Regions from separate parts of the Streptomyces sp. NPDC044003 genome, predicted to be linked through region 2. Evidence: riboswitches for the same ligand, from Rfam matches in the RefSeq annotation. Region 2 holds a riboswitch; the other holds the start of a gene.
What was found. Region 2 has a riboswitch for ZMP and ZTP ahead of AC07AW_RS15560 (bifunctional 5,10-methylenetetrahydrofolate dehydrogenase/5,10-methenyltetrahydrofolate cyclohydrolase). Riboswitches for the same ligand answer to the same signal wherever they lie in the genome.
Positions count from the first base shown of each region.

Region 1 (8,983 bases), on a different contig from region 2:
CTGCAGGACGAAGCCCAGACCGTCCGCCCCGAGGCCGGCGAGATAGCGCCACTGCCGCAGGGCCCGCCACATCAACGCGATGTCGACGCCGCCGCCCGTCCCCGGCTCGGCGGCCCGCGCCGCCATCGCCTGGAGGACCGAGGCGGCGCCGAAGCAGACGGACGAGGCGAGCGCACAAATCATCCCGAGAAGCACAAAGCGACTCTAGGGCGTGAGGCCGGAAAACACCGGCCTACACTGTGCGGTCGCGAGGCGCGCGCGACGCGTCCGCGAGGGCGATGGGGAGGCGACGGAGATGCGCAGGCTGAGGTCGAGCACGGTGGTGCTCGGCGGTATGGGTGTGCTCGCGGCGACGATCACCGCGTGCGGTTCGGAGCCGGACAAGCGGTGCGTGGACCCGCTGACCCGGGAGGAGCTGCCGAGCTACGAGTGCCAGAGCGGCGGCGGCAGCGACGACGACAACGGCTCCACCCACCGCGGCACGTACTACTACGGCGGTTCCGTCCGCGACCGCAGGGTGAGCGGCGGCAGCTTCGACAAGACCGCCGTCGACACCGGCGGCTTCGGCTGCTCCGGCACCGGCGGCGGCTGAGGCGGGCAGGCACGCACCATGGAACGCCACACCATCGAGCCCCGGCCCGGCTGGCAGGAGACGGTCGAGGAGCAGGGGCTCGTCTATCCGCTGACCCGCCACCCGGACGGTTCGCTGCGCCCGTACTGGGACGAGAGCGCCTACTACTCCTTCTCGCTGCCCGAGGTCGAGGCCCTGGAGGAGGTCGTCGAGGAGCTGCACGCCATGTGCCTGGCGGCGGCCGCGCACATCGTCGAGGAGAACCGGTTCGCCGAGCTCGGGATCACCGACCCGAAGCTGGCGGGCCTGGTCGCCGAGTCCTGGCGGCGCCGCGCCGAACTCCCCTCCCTGTACGGCCGCTTCGACCTGCGCTACGACGGCACGGGCCCGGCCAAGATGCTGGAGTACAACGCCGACACCCCGACCTCGCTGGTGGAGGCCGCGAGCCCGCAGTGGTTCTGGATGGAGGAACGGTTCCCCGGCGCCGACCAGTGGAACTCCCTCCACGAGCGGCTCGTCGACGCCTGGAGGCGCCAGGCGCATCTGCTGCCCCCCGGCCCCCTCCACTTCGCCCACTCGGACGGCGACGAGCTCGGCGAGGACCTGATGACGGTCGCGTATCTGCGCGAGACCGCCCAGCAGGCCGGGCTCGACACCGAGGCGCTGTCCGTCGAGCGGATCGGCTGGGACCGGCTCTCGCGCCGCTTCGTCGACGACCGGCTCCGCTTCATCCGCAGCTGCTTCAAGCTCTACCCGTGGGAGTGGCTGACCACCGACCGCTTCGGGCGGCACGTCCTGGACACCCTCGACAACGGCGGCGGCACCGGCACCACCTGCTGGATCGAACCCGCCTGGAAGATGCTGCTCTCCAACAAGGCGCTCCTCGCGATCCTGTGGGAGCTGAACCCGGGGCACCCCAACCTGCTGCCCGCCTATCTCGACGGGCCGCGCGAACTCGCCGCCACCGCCGGCTGGGTCGCCAAGCCGCTGCTCGGCCGCGAGGGCGCGGGCGTCACCCTGCACGAGGCCGGTACGGAGCCCTTCGTACGGGACGGGGAGGCCTGCTGCTACCAGGAGCTGGCCCCGCTGCCCGACTTCGACGGCAACCGGGTGGTGCTCGGCGCGTGGGTCGTCGAGGACGAGGCGGCGGGGCTCGGCATCCGGGAGTCGGCGGGGCTCGTCACCGACGAGTACGCCCGCTTCCTCCCGCACGTGATCCTGTGACGGTCTCTTCCGGTACGTAGTCCCGCAGCGGCGCCGGCTTCAGACCGGCCGCCTCCGCCGCGTCCAGGGCCCGCTTCAGGTCCTGCGTCACCGTCTCGTTGAAGTGCAGCAGGATGATGTCGCCGGCCTTCAGCGACGGGGTCGGCGGGGTCCACCGGCCCCAGGTCGTGAGGTCGTACGTCCAGGTCACCAGGGCCTTCGCCCCGCAGGCGCGGGCCGTGGTCCGGGTCGTCGCGTCGTACGTGCCGTACGGCGGGCGCAGCAGCCGCGGCCCGTCGCCGAACTGCGCGAGATGCTGATCGCGGGCCCCGCACACCTCCGCCTTCTGGCCGGCGGCGTCGAGGGTGGTCAGGTCCGGGTGGTTGACGGTGTGGTTCTCGACGCGGGAGCGGCCCTGGTCGAGCAGGGTGTGGAAGTAGCCGGAGTCGTACGAGTAGGCGCCGGGGAGCAGGAACAGCGAGGCGGGCACCCGCCGGTCGAGCAGCAGCTGCGCGGCGGCGGGGTCGTGGTACCAGCCGTCGTCGAGGGTGATGAAGACGACCGGGTCGGTGGTCTCCACGTGGGAGACCACCGGGACGGGCTCGGGCCAGGCCGCCTCCGGGGCGGCGTGCGCGGGTCCGGCGACCGCGCCGAGGAGCGCGAGCGGGACGAGGGCGGCGAGCGCGGCACGCACGGCGTGACGCAGACGGAGTCTCGGCATGGCGGCATCATTGGCCTAGACCAAGTCAGGTGTCAATGCGTCGAGTTGACCGCTCACCGCCCTTCTGCCGCCGCCCTCGAAACGGACCCTGTCAGTCCGACAGGACCCCCCTCAACTGCTCCAGACCCCAGTCCAGATCCTCCTTCGAGATGACCAGCGGCGGAGCGATCCGGATCGTCGAACCGTGCGTGTCCTTCACCAGGACCCCGCGCTCCATCAGCCGCTCCGAGATCTCCCGGCCCGTCCCCTTCGCGGGCACGATGTCGACGCCCGCCCACAGCCCGCGCCCGCGCACCGCCTCCACCGCGCCGCCGCCCACGAGCAGCCCCAGCTCCGCATGGAGGTGCTCGCCCAGCTCCGCCGCCCGCTCCTGGAACTCGCCCGTCCGCAGCATCGCGATCACCTCCAGGGCCACCGCGCAGGCCAGCGGGTTCCCGCCGAACGTCGAACCGTGCTCACCCGGCCGGAACACCCCGAGCACGTCACGGTCGGCCACCACCGCCGACACCGGCACCACCCCGCCGCCCAGCGCCTTCCCCAGGATGTACACGTCCGGCACCACCCCCTCGTGCTCGCACGCGAACGTCCGCCCCGTCCGGCCCAGACCCGACTGGATCTCGTCCGCCATGAACAGCACGTTCCGCCGGCGGGTCAGCTCCCGCACCCCCGCCAGATAGCCGGCCGGCGGGACCAGGACCCCCGCCTCGCCCTGGATCGGTTCGAGCAGCACCGCCACCGTGTTCTCGGTGACCGCCGTCTCCATCGCCGTCAGATCCCCGTACGGCACGATCTCGAACCCCGGCGTGTACGGCCCGAAGTGGTCCCGCGCCTCGTGGTCCGTCGAGAAGCTCACGATCGTCGTCGTCCGGCCGTGGAAGTTGTTCGCCGCCACCACGATCTTCGCGTGCCCGTCCGGCACGCCCTTCACCTCGTACCCCCACTTCCGGGCGGTCTTCACGGCCGTCTCGACCGCCTCCGCCCCCGTGTTCATCGGCAGCACCGCCTCCTTGCCGCACAGCTCCGCCAGCTGCGTGCAGAAGTCGGCGAACCGGTCGTGGTGGAAGGCGCGCGAGGTCAGGGTCACCCGCTCCAGCTGCGCCTTCGCCGCGTCGATCAGACGCCGGTTGCCGTGCCCGAAGTTGAGCGCCGAGTACCCGGCGAGCATGTCGAGATAGCGACGGCCCTCGACATCGGTCATCCAGGCGCCGTCCGCCGAGGCGACGACGACCGGAAGGGGGTGGTAGTTGTGAGCGCTGTGCGCGTCCGCGGAAGCGATCGCGTCTTCTGTCCTCGACACGGGATCTCCGTTCGTCCTGCGGCTCGGGGGGTACGTGTGGCCCCTTTCTTATCGTCGCTCGGATGCCGGACAGGGAAACCTCGACAACGGCGCGCCAGCCGAGCGGGTGCCTGGTCGGCCAGGCTGGGCTCGCGGCGTCTGGCACGCACGATCGCCGCGTTGTCGTCGGTCAACAACGCTCCGCGTTGCCTCCCTCCTCCGCCTTGCGATCGCACGCACCAGACGCCGCTCCCTGATCCAGCCTGGCCGACCAGGCACCCGCTACCCTGGAAACACGCACGGCGACTGGCGTACGGGGAAGCGACCCCGGGGGAGCCGCGCGCGCTCCATCACACGAGGTGCCGCTCGCCTGGGCATCACGGGCCCCCGGTCCCGTGCGCACCTCCGCCCCGGGACCGTTCCGCCGAACGCCCGGAGGACGCATCATGACCACCCCGCAGCAGCACCCCGCTCTCGCCGCCACCGACCCCGAGCTCGCCGCCCTCGTCGGCGCCGAGGAGCAGCTCCAGGCCGAGACCCTGCGGCTCATCCCCAGCGAGAACTACGTCTCCGCCGCCGTGCTCGAAGCCTCCGGCACCGTCCTCCAGAACAAGTACAGCGAGGGCTACCCCGGCCGCCGCTACTACGAGGGCCAGCAGAACATCGACCAGGTCGAGACCCTCGCCATCGAGCGCGCCAAGGCCCTCTTCGGCGTCGACCACGCCAACGTCCAGCCCTACTCCGGCTCCCCGGCCAACCTCGCCGTCTACCTCGCCTTCGCGCAGCCCGGCGACACCGTCATGGGCATGGCCCTGCCCATGGGCGGCCACCTCACCCACGGCTGGGGCGTCTCCGCCACCGGCACCTGGTTCCGCGGCGTCCAGTACGGCGTCCACAAGGACGACGGGCTGATCGACTTCGACCAGGTCCGCGACCTCGCCCTCAAGGAGCGGCCGAAGGTCATCTTCTGCGGCGGCACCGCACTGCCCCGCACCATCGACTTCGCCGCCTTCGGCGAGATCGCCCGCGAGTCCGGCGCCGTCCTCGTCGCCGACGTCGCCCACATCGCCGGCCTCATCGCGGGCGGCGCCCACCCGTCCCCGGTCGGCCACGTGGACGTCATCTCCACCACCACCCACAAGACCCTCCGCGGCCCGCGCGGCGCCATGCTCATGTCCACCGAGGAGCACGCCAAGGCCCTCGACAAGGCCGTCTTCCCCGGCCTCCAGGGCGGCCCGCACAACCAGACCACCGCCGCCATCGCCGTCGCCCTCCGCGAGGCCTCCCAGCCCTCCTTCCGCGACTACGCCCACGCCGTCGTCGCCAACGCCAAGGCCCTCGCCGAGGCGCTCCTCGCCCGCGGCTTCGACCTGGTCTCCGGCGGCACCGACAACCATCTGATCCTGATCGACCTCACCCCCAAGCAGGTCCCGGGCAAGATCGCCGCGAAGGCCCTCGACCGGGCCGGCATCGTCGTCAACTACAACACCGTCCCCTACGACACGCGGAAGCCCTTCGACCCCTCCGGCATCCGCATCGGCACCCCCTCCCTCACCTCCCGCGGCCTCACCACGGAGCACATGGACCAGGTCGCCGAGTGGATCGACCGCGCCGTCACCGCGGCCGGCACGGGCGACGAGGAGACCCTCCGCACCGTCCGCGCCGAGGTCGCCGCCCTCATGGCCGCCTACCCGGCCCCGGGCCTCCCGGTCTAGCGACCGGACTGACCGGACTGACCGGACTGACCGGCCCGACCCGTCACCGTCCCTGCGACGCGCAGGGCCTCCGCCCGGTCCGGTATGCCCTCCAGCCGGAGGGTCAGGGCCCCCGCGCTCCTCGTCCACAGGAGCGTGGGGCCCGCCGGCCGCACCGCATGGGTCCACACCGAGCCGTCCCCCGACTCCAGGGGGAACGTCAGCCGGTGCGGACGGGCGAACCAGTACCCCGGTGTCCCGTCCGGCAGCGTCACCCCCTCCGGCTGCACCGGCACCTGCTTGACGAAGCCCAGTTCGAGCCGGGCCGGGAACTCGTCGAGCCGCACCGTCCGCTCCCCGTCGCGCCAGCACAGGCTGATCACCGCCCGGCCCCGCTCCGCCGCCCCCGTCACCGCGACCGCGTCCGGCGCTCCGAGGGCGCCGGGTATCAGCGGCTCGAAGCCCGCCCTGCGCCCGGCCTCCGCCAGGGCCACCGGGCCGGGGCACCCCGGCACCGTCCCGCCCGGCGGCACCTGGCCGCCCTCCGGGTCGTACCGCACGGCGACCCCGCCGAAGCCGAACCAGTCCGCCACCGTCGCCCGCACGGGAGGCGTGAGCACCAGCACGATCAGCACCCCGGTCAGGCCCGCCACCAGCGCCCGCCACCGCTCCCGCACCCACCGCCGGAACCGGAGCGGCGCGGGCACGGACACGGGCACCGGGACCGGCGTCGGCACCCGCTCGGCGAGGAGCTGGGCGAGCACCCGCTCGGCCATCGTCTCGCCGTCCACGTCCGGCACCCGCAACCGCCGCCCCAGCTCCCGCAGCTCGTCCGGCAGCCGCCCGTCCGCCACGCCCTCCAGCCCGTCCGCCAGCCACCCCTCCGGCCGCCGCCCGTCCGGCACACGCTCCTCACCCACGCCCCTCACCTCCCTCCGACTCCTCCGCCACCAGCACCCGGCCCAGCTTCCTCAGCGCGCGGCTCAGACGGGACTTCACCGTGCCCCTCGGCCAGCCCAGCGCCAGGGCCGTCTCCGTCTCGTCCAGCTCCAGCAGATACCGGTGGATCACCACCTGCCGGTGCTCCTCCGCGAGACCGTCCAGGGCCTCCCACAGCCGCCGGCTCCGCTCCCGCTCCTCGGCCGCGACCGCCGGGTCCGCCGACTCCGGTATCTGCGGCTCGCCGCCCAGCAGATCCGCCTCCCGCCCCGCGACGGCACGCTGCCGACCCGCCGAGCGCAATGTGTTCCTGGTCTCATTGACGACGATCCGCAGCAGCCAGGGACGGAACGCCGCGCCCTCCTTGAAACTCCCCAGCGAGCGGTACGCCTTGAAGAAGGCCTGCTGCACCACGTCCTCGGCCTCCGCGCCCGCGCCGCACGCCACGGCCGCCCTCAGCGCCACCGCCGTATGCGCGCGGACCAGCTCCGCGTACGCCTCCGGCTCCCCGGCGCGCACACGGGCGATCACCGCGGCCTCGTCCTCGACCAGGCCCCCCTCCCGCGTCCTCACACTCTTGATACACCGGCAGTCGGGGATCGGTTCCCACACCTGAGAGAATGATGTGCATGGCCTCTGACAGTCCCCGTGTGCTCTCCGGAATCCAGCCCACCGCAGGCTCGTTCCACCTCGGCAACTACCTCGGCGCCGTCCGCCAGTGGGTCGCGCTGCAGGAGACCCACGACGCCTTCTACATGGTTGTCGACCTGCACGCGATCACGGTCCCGCAGGACCCCGCCGAGCTGCGCGCCAACACCCGGCTCGCCGCCGCCCAGCTGCTCGCCGCCGGTCTCGACCCCGAGCGCTGCACCCTCTTCGTCCAGAGCCACGTCCCCGAGCACGCACAGCTCGGCTGGGTCATGAACTGCCTCACCGGCTTCGGCGAGGCCTCCCGCATGACCCAGTTCAAGGACAAGTCCGCCAAGCAGGGCGCCGACCGCGCCACCGTCGGCCTCTTCACGTACCCGATCCTCCAGGTCGCGGACATCCTGCTCTACCAGGCCCACGAGGTCCCGGTCGGCGAGGACCAGCGCCAGCACATCGAGCTGACCCGCGACCTCGCGGAGCGCTTCAACGGCCGCTTCGGCGAGACGTTCACGATCCCCAAGCCGTACATCCTCAAGGAGACGGGCAAGATCTACGACCTCCAGGACCCGACGATCAAGATGAGCAAGTCGGCGTCCACGCCGAAGGGCCTCATCAACCTCCTGGACGACCCGAAGGTCACCGCGAAGAAGGTCAAGAGCGCCGTCACCGACACCGACACGGTGATCCGCTTCGACCCGGAGAACAAGGCCGGCGTCTCCAACCTGCTCAGCATCATGTCCACGCTCACCGACACCTCCGTCGAGGACCTGGAGAAGAGCTACGAGGGCAAGATGTACGGCGCGCTGAAGACGGATCTCGCCGAGGTCATGGTGGACTTCGTCACGCCGTTCCGGGACCGCACCCAGGAATACCTGGACGACCCGGAGACGCTGGACTCGGTCCTGGCCAAGGGAGCGGAGAAGGCCCGCGCGGTCGCCGCGGAGACGCTGGCTCAGACGTACGAGCGCATCGGCTTCCTGCCCGCCAAGCACTGAGTCCAAGGACCCTGGCCGAAACGGTGGTGCAGGCCGCACACTGGCGGCTGCACCACCACACAACGACTCGACGACCGACGACGGAGGAGAACGACGTGGGGACCGTAACGCTCGGCGTTTCGATCGCGGTCCCGGAGCCCTACGGCAGCCTGCTCCAGGAGCGGCGCGCCGGCTTCGGGGACCCTGCCGCGTACGGCATCCCCACGCACGTCACCCTGGTCCCGCCGACCGAGGTCCCCGAGGAGCGGCTGCCGGAGATCGAGGCGCACCTCGCGGGTGTCGCCGCCGACCACCAGCCGTTCCCCGTGCGCCTCGCGGGCACCGGGACCTTCCGCCCGCTCTCCCCGGTCGTCTTCGTGAAGCTGGCGGAGGGCGTGCCCCTCTGCAACGCCCTCCAGCACCGGATCCGCGACGAAGCCGGCCCCCTCGCGCGCGAGCTGCAGTTCCCGTACCACCCGCACGTCACCGTGGCGCACGGCATCTCCGAGGAGGGGATGGACCGGGCGTTCGAGGAGCTCGCCGGGTACGAGGCGGCCTGGACCTGCCGCTCCTTCGCGCTGTACGAGCAGGGCCCGGACGGGGTCTGGCGGAAGCTGTACGACTACGAGTTCGGCAGCGGCCGCCCGATCGCGGCGGTCCCGGCGCAGGGCGGCAGCCCGGTCGACACACCGGCGCCCACCGCCTAGAAGAGGGCCGTCACACCGGCAGGCGCCGGAACAGCGGCCTCGGCACGTGCCGTACCGCCGCCATCACCATCCGCAGCGCCCCCGGCACCCACACCGTCTCCGAGCGGCGCCGCAGCCCCAGCTCGATCGCGCCCGCGACCGCCTCCGGGGTCGTCGCGAGCGGGGCCTCCGCGAGCCCGGCGGTCATCTTCGAGCGCACGAACCCGGGCCGTACGACCATGACGTGCACGCCCGTGCCGTGCAGCGCGTC
Region 1 is NZ_JBWKFA010000001.1:950,440-959,422, reverse strand. It holds gene AC07AW_RS04435 (DMT family protein) at 1-183, opposite strand, end outside; gene AC07AW_RS04430 (hypothetical protein) at 296-592, shown strand; gene AC07AW_RS04425 (glutathionylspermidine synthase family protein) at 611-1,795, shown strand; gene AC07AW_RS04420 (polysaccharide deacetylase family protein) at 1,752-2,495, opposite strand; gene rocD (ornithine--oxo-acid transaminase) at 2,587-3,792, opposite strand; ZMP/ZTP riboswitch at 4,064-4,154, shown strand; gene AC07AW_RS04410 (serine hydroxymethyltransferase) at 4,218-5,486, shown strand; gene AC07AW_RS04405 (hypothetical protein) at 5,483-6,319, opposite strand; gene AC07AW_RS04400 (RNA polymerase sigma factor) at 6,378-6,977, opposite strand; gene trpS (tryptophan--tRNA ligase) at 7,034-8,047, shown strand; gene AC07AW_RS04390 (2'-5' RNA ligase family protein) at 8,143-8,733, shown strand; gene AC07AW_RS04385 (decaprenylphospho-beta-D-erythro-pentofuranosid-2-ulose 2-reductase) at 8,744-8,983, opposite strand, start outside.
Region 1: it holds a riboswitch for ZMP and ZTP, as region 2 does, so the genes downstream of both, AC07AW_RS04410 (serine hydroxymethyltransferase) here and AC07AW_RS15560 (bifunctional 5,10-methylenetetrahydrofolate dehydrogenase/5,10-methenyltetrahydrofolate cyclohydrolase) in region 2, are expected to answer to the same signal.

Region 2 (8,983 bases):
TGGAAACTCTGGGAGGAAATCGTCCCGCTCGGATACAGGGGCAGCTACGGCATCGTCAGCGCCTACATCAGGAAAAAGCGCACGTCACCCCGGCCGGTCACCGCACAGCCCCCGGCACCCCGCCAGGTGGCCAGATGGATTCTCAGCCGCCCGGAAACGCTCACGGAAGTCGAGCAGCTCCGGCTCAAGGCCGTGCTGTCCAACTGCCCCGAGCTTGACGCCCTCACCAGCCACGTCCGTTCCTTCGCCCAGATGCTCACCGAACGCCACGGCGAACGACTTCCTGAGTGGCTCGACGCCGTTCGGCAGGACGACCTGCCGAGCCTCCACACCCTCGCCGCGGGCATCGACCGCGACCGCGACGCCGTCATCGCCGGCCTCACTCTGCCCTGGAACTCAGGCGTCGTCGAAGGACATGTCAACCGGATCAAGATGCTCAAGCGCCAGATGTTCGGCCGCGCCGGCTTCGACCTCCTGCGAAAACGCGTCCTACTCGCTGAATGACGCTTCAGTCTCCGCACGGAGGTCGTGAATCGGGAACCTCGTGGGTGAGGGATGTTCCTTGCAGGTTCCTCCTTCTCGGTGCAGTTCTTCGGGTCGCAGCGCCCAGGCGATGGCCTCGCCCGGACCGCAGAATGAAGGATCGAGGTGGAACGTGGTCCGGGTCCCGAAGGGTTGCGGCGCTATGAACTCTTCCCAGGGGCCGGTCGGATCCATCCCGGCGAGCTGCTGGCGATAGCCGTGGCCATCCAGCCACACCTCGATGACCGTGCGGACGCTGAGTGCGGCAGCCGCAGAGGGAGCCCAGCGTTGCATGTCGAACAGGTCGAGCAGGGAACCGGAGAATCCCGGAAGGAGCCTCTCTCGTTCATCGGCACTGGGGCGCTGATCGCTCTCCACGGTGAAGCTGAGATCAGATCCGATCTCGACGCTGATCTGTCCATGCTTGCCGTCGCGACGGTGCAGCGCGTCCCAGGCCACCGCCCGCAGCACCTCGGTGGGAAGCTCGGGGCTGCCCTGCGCAACCAGAAAGTACATCTGTGGGCAGCGCCGCACGTGCTCCACGAAGTCGACCACCCGAAGCGACTCGACTGGGAACTTCTCCACTCACCCTCCCCATCCCTGCATTTTTCAGCCAGCCGGCAGCCGATCATGGCACCCACCACCGGCAAGCACCACGTCCCCTCTCGCCCAACAGCCGTGACGGATTGTCACCAATCACGGAAGTTGAGCCAGAACCGTCTTCGAGGCCGCGTCCGAGCGCCACCCCGACCTCGTCTTCGGCAAGGTCGACACCATGGCACAGCCGGAACTCGCCCAGGTGCTCGACATCCAGTCGATCCCGACGCTCGCGATCATCCGGGACAAGGTCGCCATCTTCTCCCAGCCCGGTGCCCTGCCCGAGAACGCCCTGCAGGACCCGATCGCACAGTCGCGGAAGGTTGACATGGACGAAGTACGCAAGCAGATCGCCGAAGAGCAGAAGAAATAGGGGCAGCAGCCCCAGCGAAACGGCCACATCAGAGGGGGAACCGGGCAACAGGCTCACCGGGCCCGCCCGCCCCTTGAGCACGAAGGCCACCAGAACTCCCGGCGGCGACGCCACGCAGGATGCGACGAGAAGGACCGAACGCGAATCGAGGTCTGGGCCGACCTGGTCTGCCCCTGGGCGTACATCGGCAAGCGCAGCCTGGAGAAGGCACTGGCGACGCAGGCGCTGGCCGGCCTCGGCGCCGAGGTGGTGTGGCGGCCGTACCGTATCCATCCGACCGCTCCCGCGCAGGCCACCCCGGCCGACGAAACGGCAACGGCCGAAGCCGCCGCGACCGCCCCTTCACCCGCTGCCGACCCGCTCCAGTGCGCGGTTCCTCCTTCCCCTGCGGGTGCTGCTCCCGGTGTTGACCCGGTCGAATGTGCTCGCCGCGCGGGTCAGAGCATCGAGGCCCTCTTCCGTCACTACGCCAAGTTCCTGGACGGCGTGCGGGAGCAGGCCAACCGCCTCATCGAGCAGTCCATGGAGGAGTGGGACCGCGTCACCCGAGGTGAGGCCCCTGCGGGGTGAGTCGGAGTTTGGTCCGTGACTGGTCCGGAAGATCTGGTCAGGAGTGAGATACCGGTGGGATGAACCGCGAGTTTTGGTGTAAACGCGACCCCTGCCTACGTGGGGCGAGCGAGGGGCGCCTGACGGGCAGAAGCCCAGGTCAGGCGCCTCTTTTCATGCCCCTAGAAGAACCCGAGCTTCTTCGGCGAGTAGCTGACCAGGAGGTTCTTGGTCTGCTGGTAGTGCTCCAGCATCATCTTGTGGGTCTCTCGGCCGATGCCCGACTGCTTATAGCCTCCAAAAGCACTATGGGCCGGGTAGGCGTGGTAGCAGTTCGTCCAGACGCGGCCCGCCTGGATCGCGCGGCCCGCTCGGTAGGCGGTGTTCGTGTCGCGGGTCCAGACGCCGGCGCCGAGGCCGTAGAGGGTGTCGTTGGCCGTGCGGATCGCGTCGTCGAAGTCCGTGAAGGACGTCACCGCCACGACCGGGCCGAAGATCTCCTCCTGGAAGATCCGCATGCGGTTGTCGCCCTCGAAGATGGTCGGCTGGACGTAGTAGCCGCCCGCCAACTCGCCGCCGTGTTCGACGATCTGGCCGCCCGTCAGGATCTTCGCGCCCTCCTTCTGGCCGATCTCCAGGTAGGAGAGGATCTTCCGGAGCTGTTCGGCCGAGGCCTGGGCGCCGATCATCGTGTCCGTGTCCAGGGGGTGGCCCGGGACGATCTTCTCCGTGCGGGCGACCGCCGCTTCCAGGAAGTCGGCGTAGTGGCCGCGCTGCACGAGGGCGCGCGAGGGGCAGGTGCAGACCTCACCCTGGTTGAGGGCGAACATCGTGAAGCCTTCGAGGGCCTTGTCGCGGAAGTCGTCGTCCGCCGCCCACACGTCGTCGAAGAAGATGTTCGGCGATTTGCCGCCGAGTTCGAGCGTGACCGGCTTCAGGTTCTGCGAGGCGTACTCCATGATCAGTCGGCCGGTCGACGTCTCGCCCGTGAAGGCGATCTTCGCCACGCGCGGGCTGGACGCCAGCGGCTTGCCGGCCTCCTCGCCGAAGCCGTTGACGACGTTCAGGACGCCCGGCGGCAGCAGGTCCGCGACCAGGCTCAGCCAGAAGTGCACCGAGGCCGGGGTCTGTTCGGCCGGCTTGAGGACCACCGCGTTGCCCGCGGCAAGCGCCGGGGCCAGCTTCCAGACCGCCATGAGGATCGGGAAGTTCCACGGGATGATCTGCGCGACCACGCCCAGCGGCTCATGGAAGTGGTACGCCACGGTGTCGTCGTCGATCTCGCTGAGCGCACCCTCCTGGGCCCGCAGCGCCCCCGCGAAGTAGCGGAAGTGGTCGATCGCGAGCGGGATGTCCGCGGCGAGCGTCTCCCGCACGGGCTTGCCGTTGTCCCACGTTTCGGCGACCGCCAGGGCCTCCAGGTTGCTCTCCATGCGGTCCGCGATCTTCAGCAGGACGGCCGCCCGTTCCGCCGGCGCCGTCCGCCCCCACGCCGGGGCCGCCGCGTGCGCCGCGTCCAGGGCGCGCTCCACGTCCTCGGCGGTGCCGCGCGCGACCTCCGTGAAGGGGCGGCCGTCGACCGGGCTCGGGTTCTCGAAGTAGCGGCCTGCCGCGGGGGCGACGTACTCGCCGCCGATCCAGTGGTCGTAGCGGGCCTGGTACGACATGAGCGCGCCCTCGGTACCGGGTGCTGCGTAACGGGTCATGGATGGCCTCCCTGGGACGCGCCGGCCGTCCCTGGCCGGCGCTCACGCCCGAGTGTGGAGACCCGTACGTTGCAACCCCGTTGCACCGGCCGACAGTTCCGCCTCCAGGGAGTCGAGACGCGCGCGTACGGGGGGAAGCTGGGCGGCCGGTACGGCCTGGCACAGGGCCCGCCAGACCACCACGTCGTCCTCGCCCCACGCGCTGTACGCCCAGTCGGCGAGCAGCCCCGGATCGCCCCGGTCGACCAGTGCCGCCCGCAGCCGGTCCGCGAGCCGTTCCCGCAGCCGTACGACCCCGGGCGCGGTCGACGCGGGGAGCAGCGGGCCCGCGTAGTCCCCGGCCGCCGCCGCGACCGCCCCCGAGGCGAGCCGCCGGTCGACCGTCGCGAAGTCCGCATCCACCGCCCCGGAGAGCCGGTACGGCCGCGAGCGCAGCGCCTCGGGACCGAGCAGCGCCCGCAGCCGGGACAGCTCGGCCCGCAGCGTCACCGGGGTCACCGACTCGTCCTCGTACAGGAGGGTGAGGAGTTCGTCGCCGCCCACTCCCTCGGGACGGTGCGCGAGGACCACCAGGATCTCGCTGTGCCGGCGGCTCAGTCGCAGCCGCCGCCCGCCCAACGAGAGCACCGCCTCGTCCCGGCCGAGCGCCGACAGCCTGAGTCGGCCCGGGTCCGGGGCCGGGCCCAGCAGGGCCAGCTGGGACTCCGCCGCCCGCGCCACCGCCTGCACGAAGCCGAGGCTGTGCGGGTGCGCGAGCCGTTCGCCGCCCGTGATGTCGACCGCGCCGAGCACCCGGCCGCTGTACGGGTCGTGCACGGGGGCCGCGGCGCAGGTCCAGGCCCGCACCGGACGCCGGAAGTGCTCGGCGGCGACGACCTGCACCGGGCGGTCCACCGCCAGGGCCGTACCCGGCGCGTTCGTCCCGACCGCCGTCTCCGACCAGCGGGCCCCGGCCACGAAGTTCATCCCCCGGGCCTTGCGCAGGGTGCCCGGATGCCCCTCGACCCACAGCATCCGCCCGGCCGCGTCGCAGACCGCGAGGAGATGCTCCCCGTCCGTGGCGTACGCCCCCATCAGCTCCCGGATCACCGGCATCGCCGCGGACAGGGGATGCGCCTCGCGGTACGCGGCGAGCTCGTCCTCGTCCAGTTCCACCCGCGCCGCCCCGTCGGGGCTCACGCGCGCGCGGAGCGAGCGGCGCCAGGACGCGGCCACCAGCGGGCGGGCCTCCCGGGTGCGCGGGTCGACATTCCCCTGCGGATCCTCCGTCGGCGCCCGCTCCGTCCGTGGCTCCCCGGCCACCCACGTGTCGTTCAACTCGGCCTCCTCGTCGAGGTCGTCCCGGCCCGTCGCGCTCATCGTGGTGCGCCCGAGCGCCGCCGACAAGCCACCTCGCACCACGGCATATGCACCCTGTCCGGGACCGGCCCCCGACCGCTCACGTAGAGTGGGGCTCGGGCCGTGACTGGCGCTTGAGGTGGATCACCACCGGGGAGCGGCCCGGCGGAGCGTCCCCCGTGGCGCGACCGTGTCGATGCCGTGCGCCTGGGCGAACCACCGGTCAGAGACGACGCCCAGGAGTTGCCATGTCCACCAGCACCGCCACCCTCATGGACGGTACGGCCCTCGCCCGCCGCACGGTCGAGGAGACCGCCGCCCGAGCCGCCGAGATCACCCGCCGCACCGGCGTCACCCCCTGCCTCGCGACCGTTCTGGTCGGCGCGGACCCGGCCTCCGTCACGTACGTGAAGATGAAGCAGAACCGCTGTGCGAAGGCCGGAATCCGCTCCAAGCACGTCGAGCTGCCCGCCTCCACGACGACCGAGGAGCTCGTCGCCGCCATCACCGCCCTGTCCGAGGACCCCGAGGTCCACGGCATCCTGCTCCAGCACCCGGTCGGCCCGCACATCGACGAGCGCGCCGCTTTCGAGGCGATCGCCCCCGAGAAGGACGTCGACGGCGTCACCATGGCCTCCTTCGCCGCCATGGGCTTCGGTCTGCCCGGGTTCGTCTCCTGCACGCCCGGCGGCATCATGCGTCTCCTCGACGCGTACGACGTCGAACTGAGCGGCAAGCGCGCGGTCGTCGTCGGCCGCAGCGCCATCCTCGGCAAGCCCGCCGGCCTGCTCCTCCTCGGCCGCGACGCCACCGTCACCTACTGCCACTCCCGCACCCAGGACCTCTCCTCGGTCGTCCGCGAGGCCGACATCCTCGTCGCCGCCGTCGGCAAGCCGAACTTCATCAAGGGCGAGGACATCAAGCCGGGCGCCGTCGTCATCGACGCCGGCTACAACCCGGGCAACATCGGCGACGTCGACTTCGCCTCGGCCGCCGAGCGCGCCTCCCTCATCACCCCGGTCCCCGGTGGTGTCGGCCCCATGACCATCGCCGTGCTCCTCGCCCAGACGGTCGAGGGCGCGCAGCGTCAGCTCGGCCTGTAGGCAGTCATGACCGGGCGGCGGCGGTGACGGGGGAGCGGCGGTGGCGGCAGCGCGCCCCCGAACCGCGCCGCCCGGGCGTGTCCGGTCCCACCGGTACGGGTCCTTCGACACGCCCGACCGCGCCGGGGTCGGCCGATCCCCGCGTCACCGGCCCTCGCGCCGTGGAGCGGTTCGTGACCGGTGCCGAGGGCGGGTGGACGACGCGGTTCGCGCGGCTCGGCTCACCCCGGCCGGGACCTGCGGCGCGGCACGCCCGCCGGTTCGGTGTGCCGCTCGTCCCGCTGCTCACGGCCGCCCTGATGGCCGGCGCCTTCCTGACCGCCCGTGGCGGTGCGGAGGGTGGCGGCCTCGCCGACGGCCGACCGGGAGGTGGCCCCGTCGGCGTGCCGTCCCCCGTCGTCACCGGCGGTACGGGATCGCCCGCCGCCCCGACCACCGCAGGGGCAAGGGGCGACACGCCGACCCGTACCGCGCCCGCGGACGGCACACCAGTGGTCCCGTCCCGGTCCGGCAGCACGGCCCCCGTGCCCGCGGATCGCCCGACAGGCGAACGGCTCCCCGAGCGGCCCGTCTCCTTCGAGGCACTGAGCGTCGGCGACTGCTTCGACATCGACCGCGACGCGCCGGGCACCGCCCTCCGCCGTGGCTGCGACACGCCGCACCACGCAGAACTCGTCTCCCGGCCCCGCCTGGTCGGCGATTTCGCCACCGACCGAGCCGTACGCGAAGCGGCCACCGCGCTCTGCCGCGAACCGCTCCGCCGCAAGGCCGCCCGGCAGCCGCTCGGCACGCGCTGGACGACCTTCGTCCAGTACCCGTACCTGACGAGTCACCTCCTCGGCGCGGACACCGTCGCCTGCAGCCTGGCCGCCACGAGCGGCAGGCTCAGCCACCGGCTCCAGTAGCGCCGGCGGCGAACGCCGTCGCCAGGGCCGCCGCAGGGTCACGGTCCGGCGGGCCGGCCGGGGACCAGCGGGTCCCTGCCTTCAGGTACGGCCACCAGCGCCCGTCCTCGCCGAGCCGCAGCTGCGCCTCCGCGCCCACGACCGTCCACCGCGCGCCGCCCGCGCGTCGCAGCACCGGCCGCTCGTCGTCCGCCCAGGCCCCGGCGAGCCGGACCCCGGCCCGGTCGAGCGCCTCCGCGTCCGGCGTCCACTCCTCCTCCAGTACGGCGAGGGCGGCGGCGCCCCCGAACCGCCACGCGCGCGTGGCCAGGTCCAGCTCCGTCCGCGACCTGCCCGAACCGGAGGCGAGGCGCGCCGCGATCCAGGGAACGGGAGCGGCCGCCGCGAGCCGGACCGCGTCCTGAGCGACCGTCAGGCGGGCGCCGACCGGCGCGGTTGCCCCTCCGTCGGCCGACAACTCCCCGAGCAGCCGCTGCGCGCGCGTCGCCGCGTCCTGCGCGAGGAACTCGAGCGCGGCCGGGTCGACCCCCGGCTCCGGCGGGGTGTCCGTGTCCAGGGACGGCGACCGCCCCGGCGCGGCCGGCGCGACCGGAGGGGCGGGCAGCGGCGGCACGAGGAACGCCGCCGCGAACACCTCCTCGGCCGACACGCCGGGCAGCCCGCCGACCCCCTCGAACCCGCCTCCCGTCTCCTCCCCGCCCCGCGCGGACGGCACGGCGGCACGGGCCGCGCTGCGCTCCTGCAACTGCTCCAGGAGCGTGCGCTCGCCGCGCCCCCGCATCAGGAGGAGGACGAAGGGATCCTCGTCGAGGAGGCGGGCGACCTGGTAGCAGAGCGCCGCCGTGTGCGGGCAGTGGTCCCAGGCCTCGCAGCCGCACTCCGGCTCCAGGTCCCCGATGCCCGGCAGCAGGTCGAGCCCGGCCGCCGCCGCGTCCTCCACCAGATGCGGCGGCATCTCACGGTCCAGGAGCGCGGCGATGTGACCCGCGCTGTCCACGGCGAGGTCGAGAAGCCGCTCCCACTCCTCCTCCGAGAACTCCCGCACCAGCACGTCACCGCGGTACGCCGAGCCGTCGCGGTCCTTCACCAGGGCTGTGATCCGACCGGGTCGCACCGAGACGGCGCCCACCGCCCCCGCGCGCGCGTCACGGCGTCCCGCCTTGAGCTGCTTCCCGTCGAGCGCGGAGTCCTCCAGGGCCTTCAGCCACGCCTGTCCCCACCAGGTGCGGGTGAACCCGCCGCCGCCCACCGGCGGCAGCACCTCGAAGGTCCGTTCCTCGTCCCCGCGGCCGGGGCCATGACCGTGACCGTGCCCCTCCTCGTATGCGCTCATCGTCCGTCCCCTCGCAGTCGCACCAGCTCCGCCAGTTCGGCATCGGTCAGTTCGGTCAGTTCCGGTGGGGCGTCCCCACCGGTCCCGAGGACGGTGTCCGCCAGTTCGCGCTTGCGGTCGAGCATCGTGGCGATCCGGTCCTCGATCGTGCCCTCGGCGATCAGCCGGTGGACCTGCACCGGCCTGTCCTGCCCGATCCGGTACGCACGGTCGGTGGCCTGTGCCTCCACGGCCGGGTTCCACCACCGGTCGTAGTGCACGACGTGTTCGGCGCGGGTCAGGTTGAGCCCCGTCCCTGCGGCCTTCAGGGAGAGCAGGAAGACCGGGACCTCCCCGCTCTGGAAGCGGGAGACCATCGCCTCGCGCTCGGCGACCGGCGTGCCGCCGTGCAGGAACTGCGTCCGCACGCCCCGCGCCGCGAGGTGCGTCTCCAGGAGCCGGGCCATCCCCACGTACTGGGTGAAGACCAGGGTGCACGCGCCCTCGGCGAGGATCGTGTCGAGGAGTTCGTCGAGCAGCTCCAGCTTGCCCGAACGGCCCTCGATCCTCGGCCGCTC
Region 2 is NZ_JBWKFA010000003.1:807,088-816,070, forward strand. It holds gene AC07AW_RS15530 (ISL3 family transposase) at 1-504, shown strand, start outside; gene AC07AW_RS15535 (hypothetical protein) at 490-1,107, opposite strand; partial or broken gene AC07AW_RS15540 (thioredoxin family protein) at 1,241-1,492, shown strand; gene AC07AW_RS15545 (DsbA family protein) at 1,637-2,062, shown strand; gene exaC (acetaldehyde dehydrogenase ExaC) at 2,224-3,747, opposite strand; gene AC07AW_RS15555 (GAF domain-containing protein) at 3,790-5,064, opposite strand; ZMP/ZTP riboswitch at 5,199-5,305, shown strand; gene AC07AW_RS15560 (bifunctional 5,10-methylenetetrahydrofolate dehydrogenase/5,10-methenyltetrahydrofolate cyclohydrolase) at 5,334-6,188, shown strand; gene AC07AW_RS15565 (hypothetical protein) at 6,362-7,093, shown strand; gene AC07AW_RS15570 (SWIM zinc finger family protein) at 7,074-8,426, opposite strand; gene AC07AW_RS15575 (DEAD/DEAH box helicase) at 8,423-8,983, opposite strand, start outside.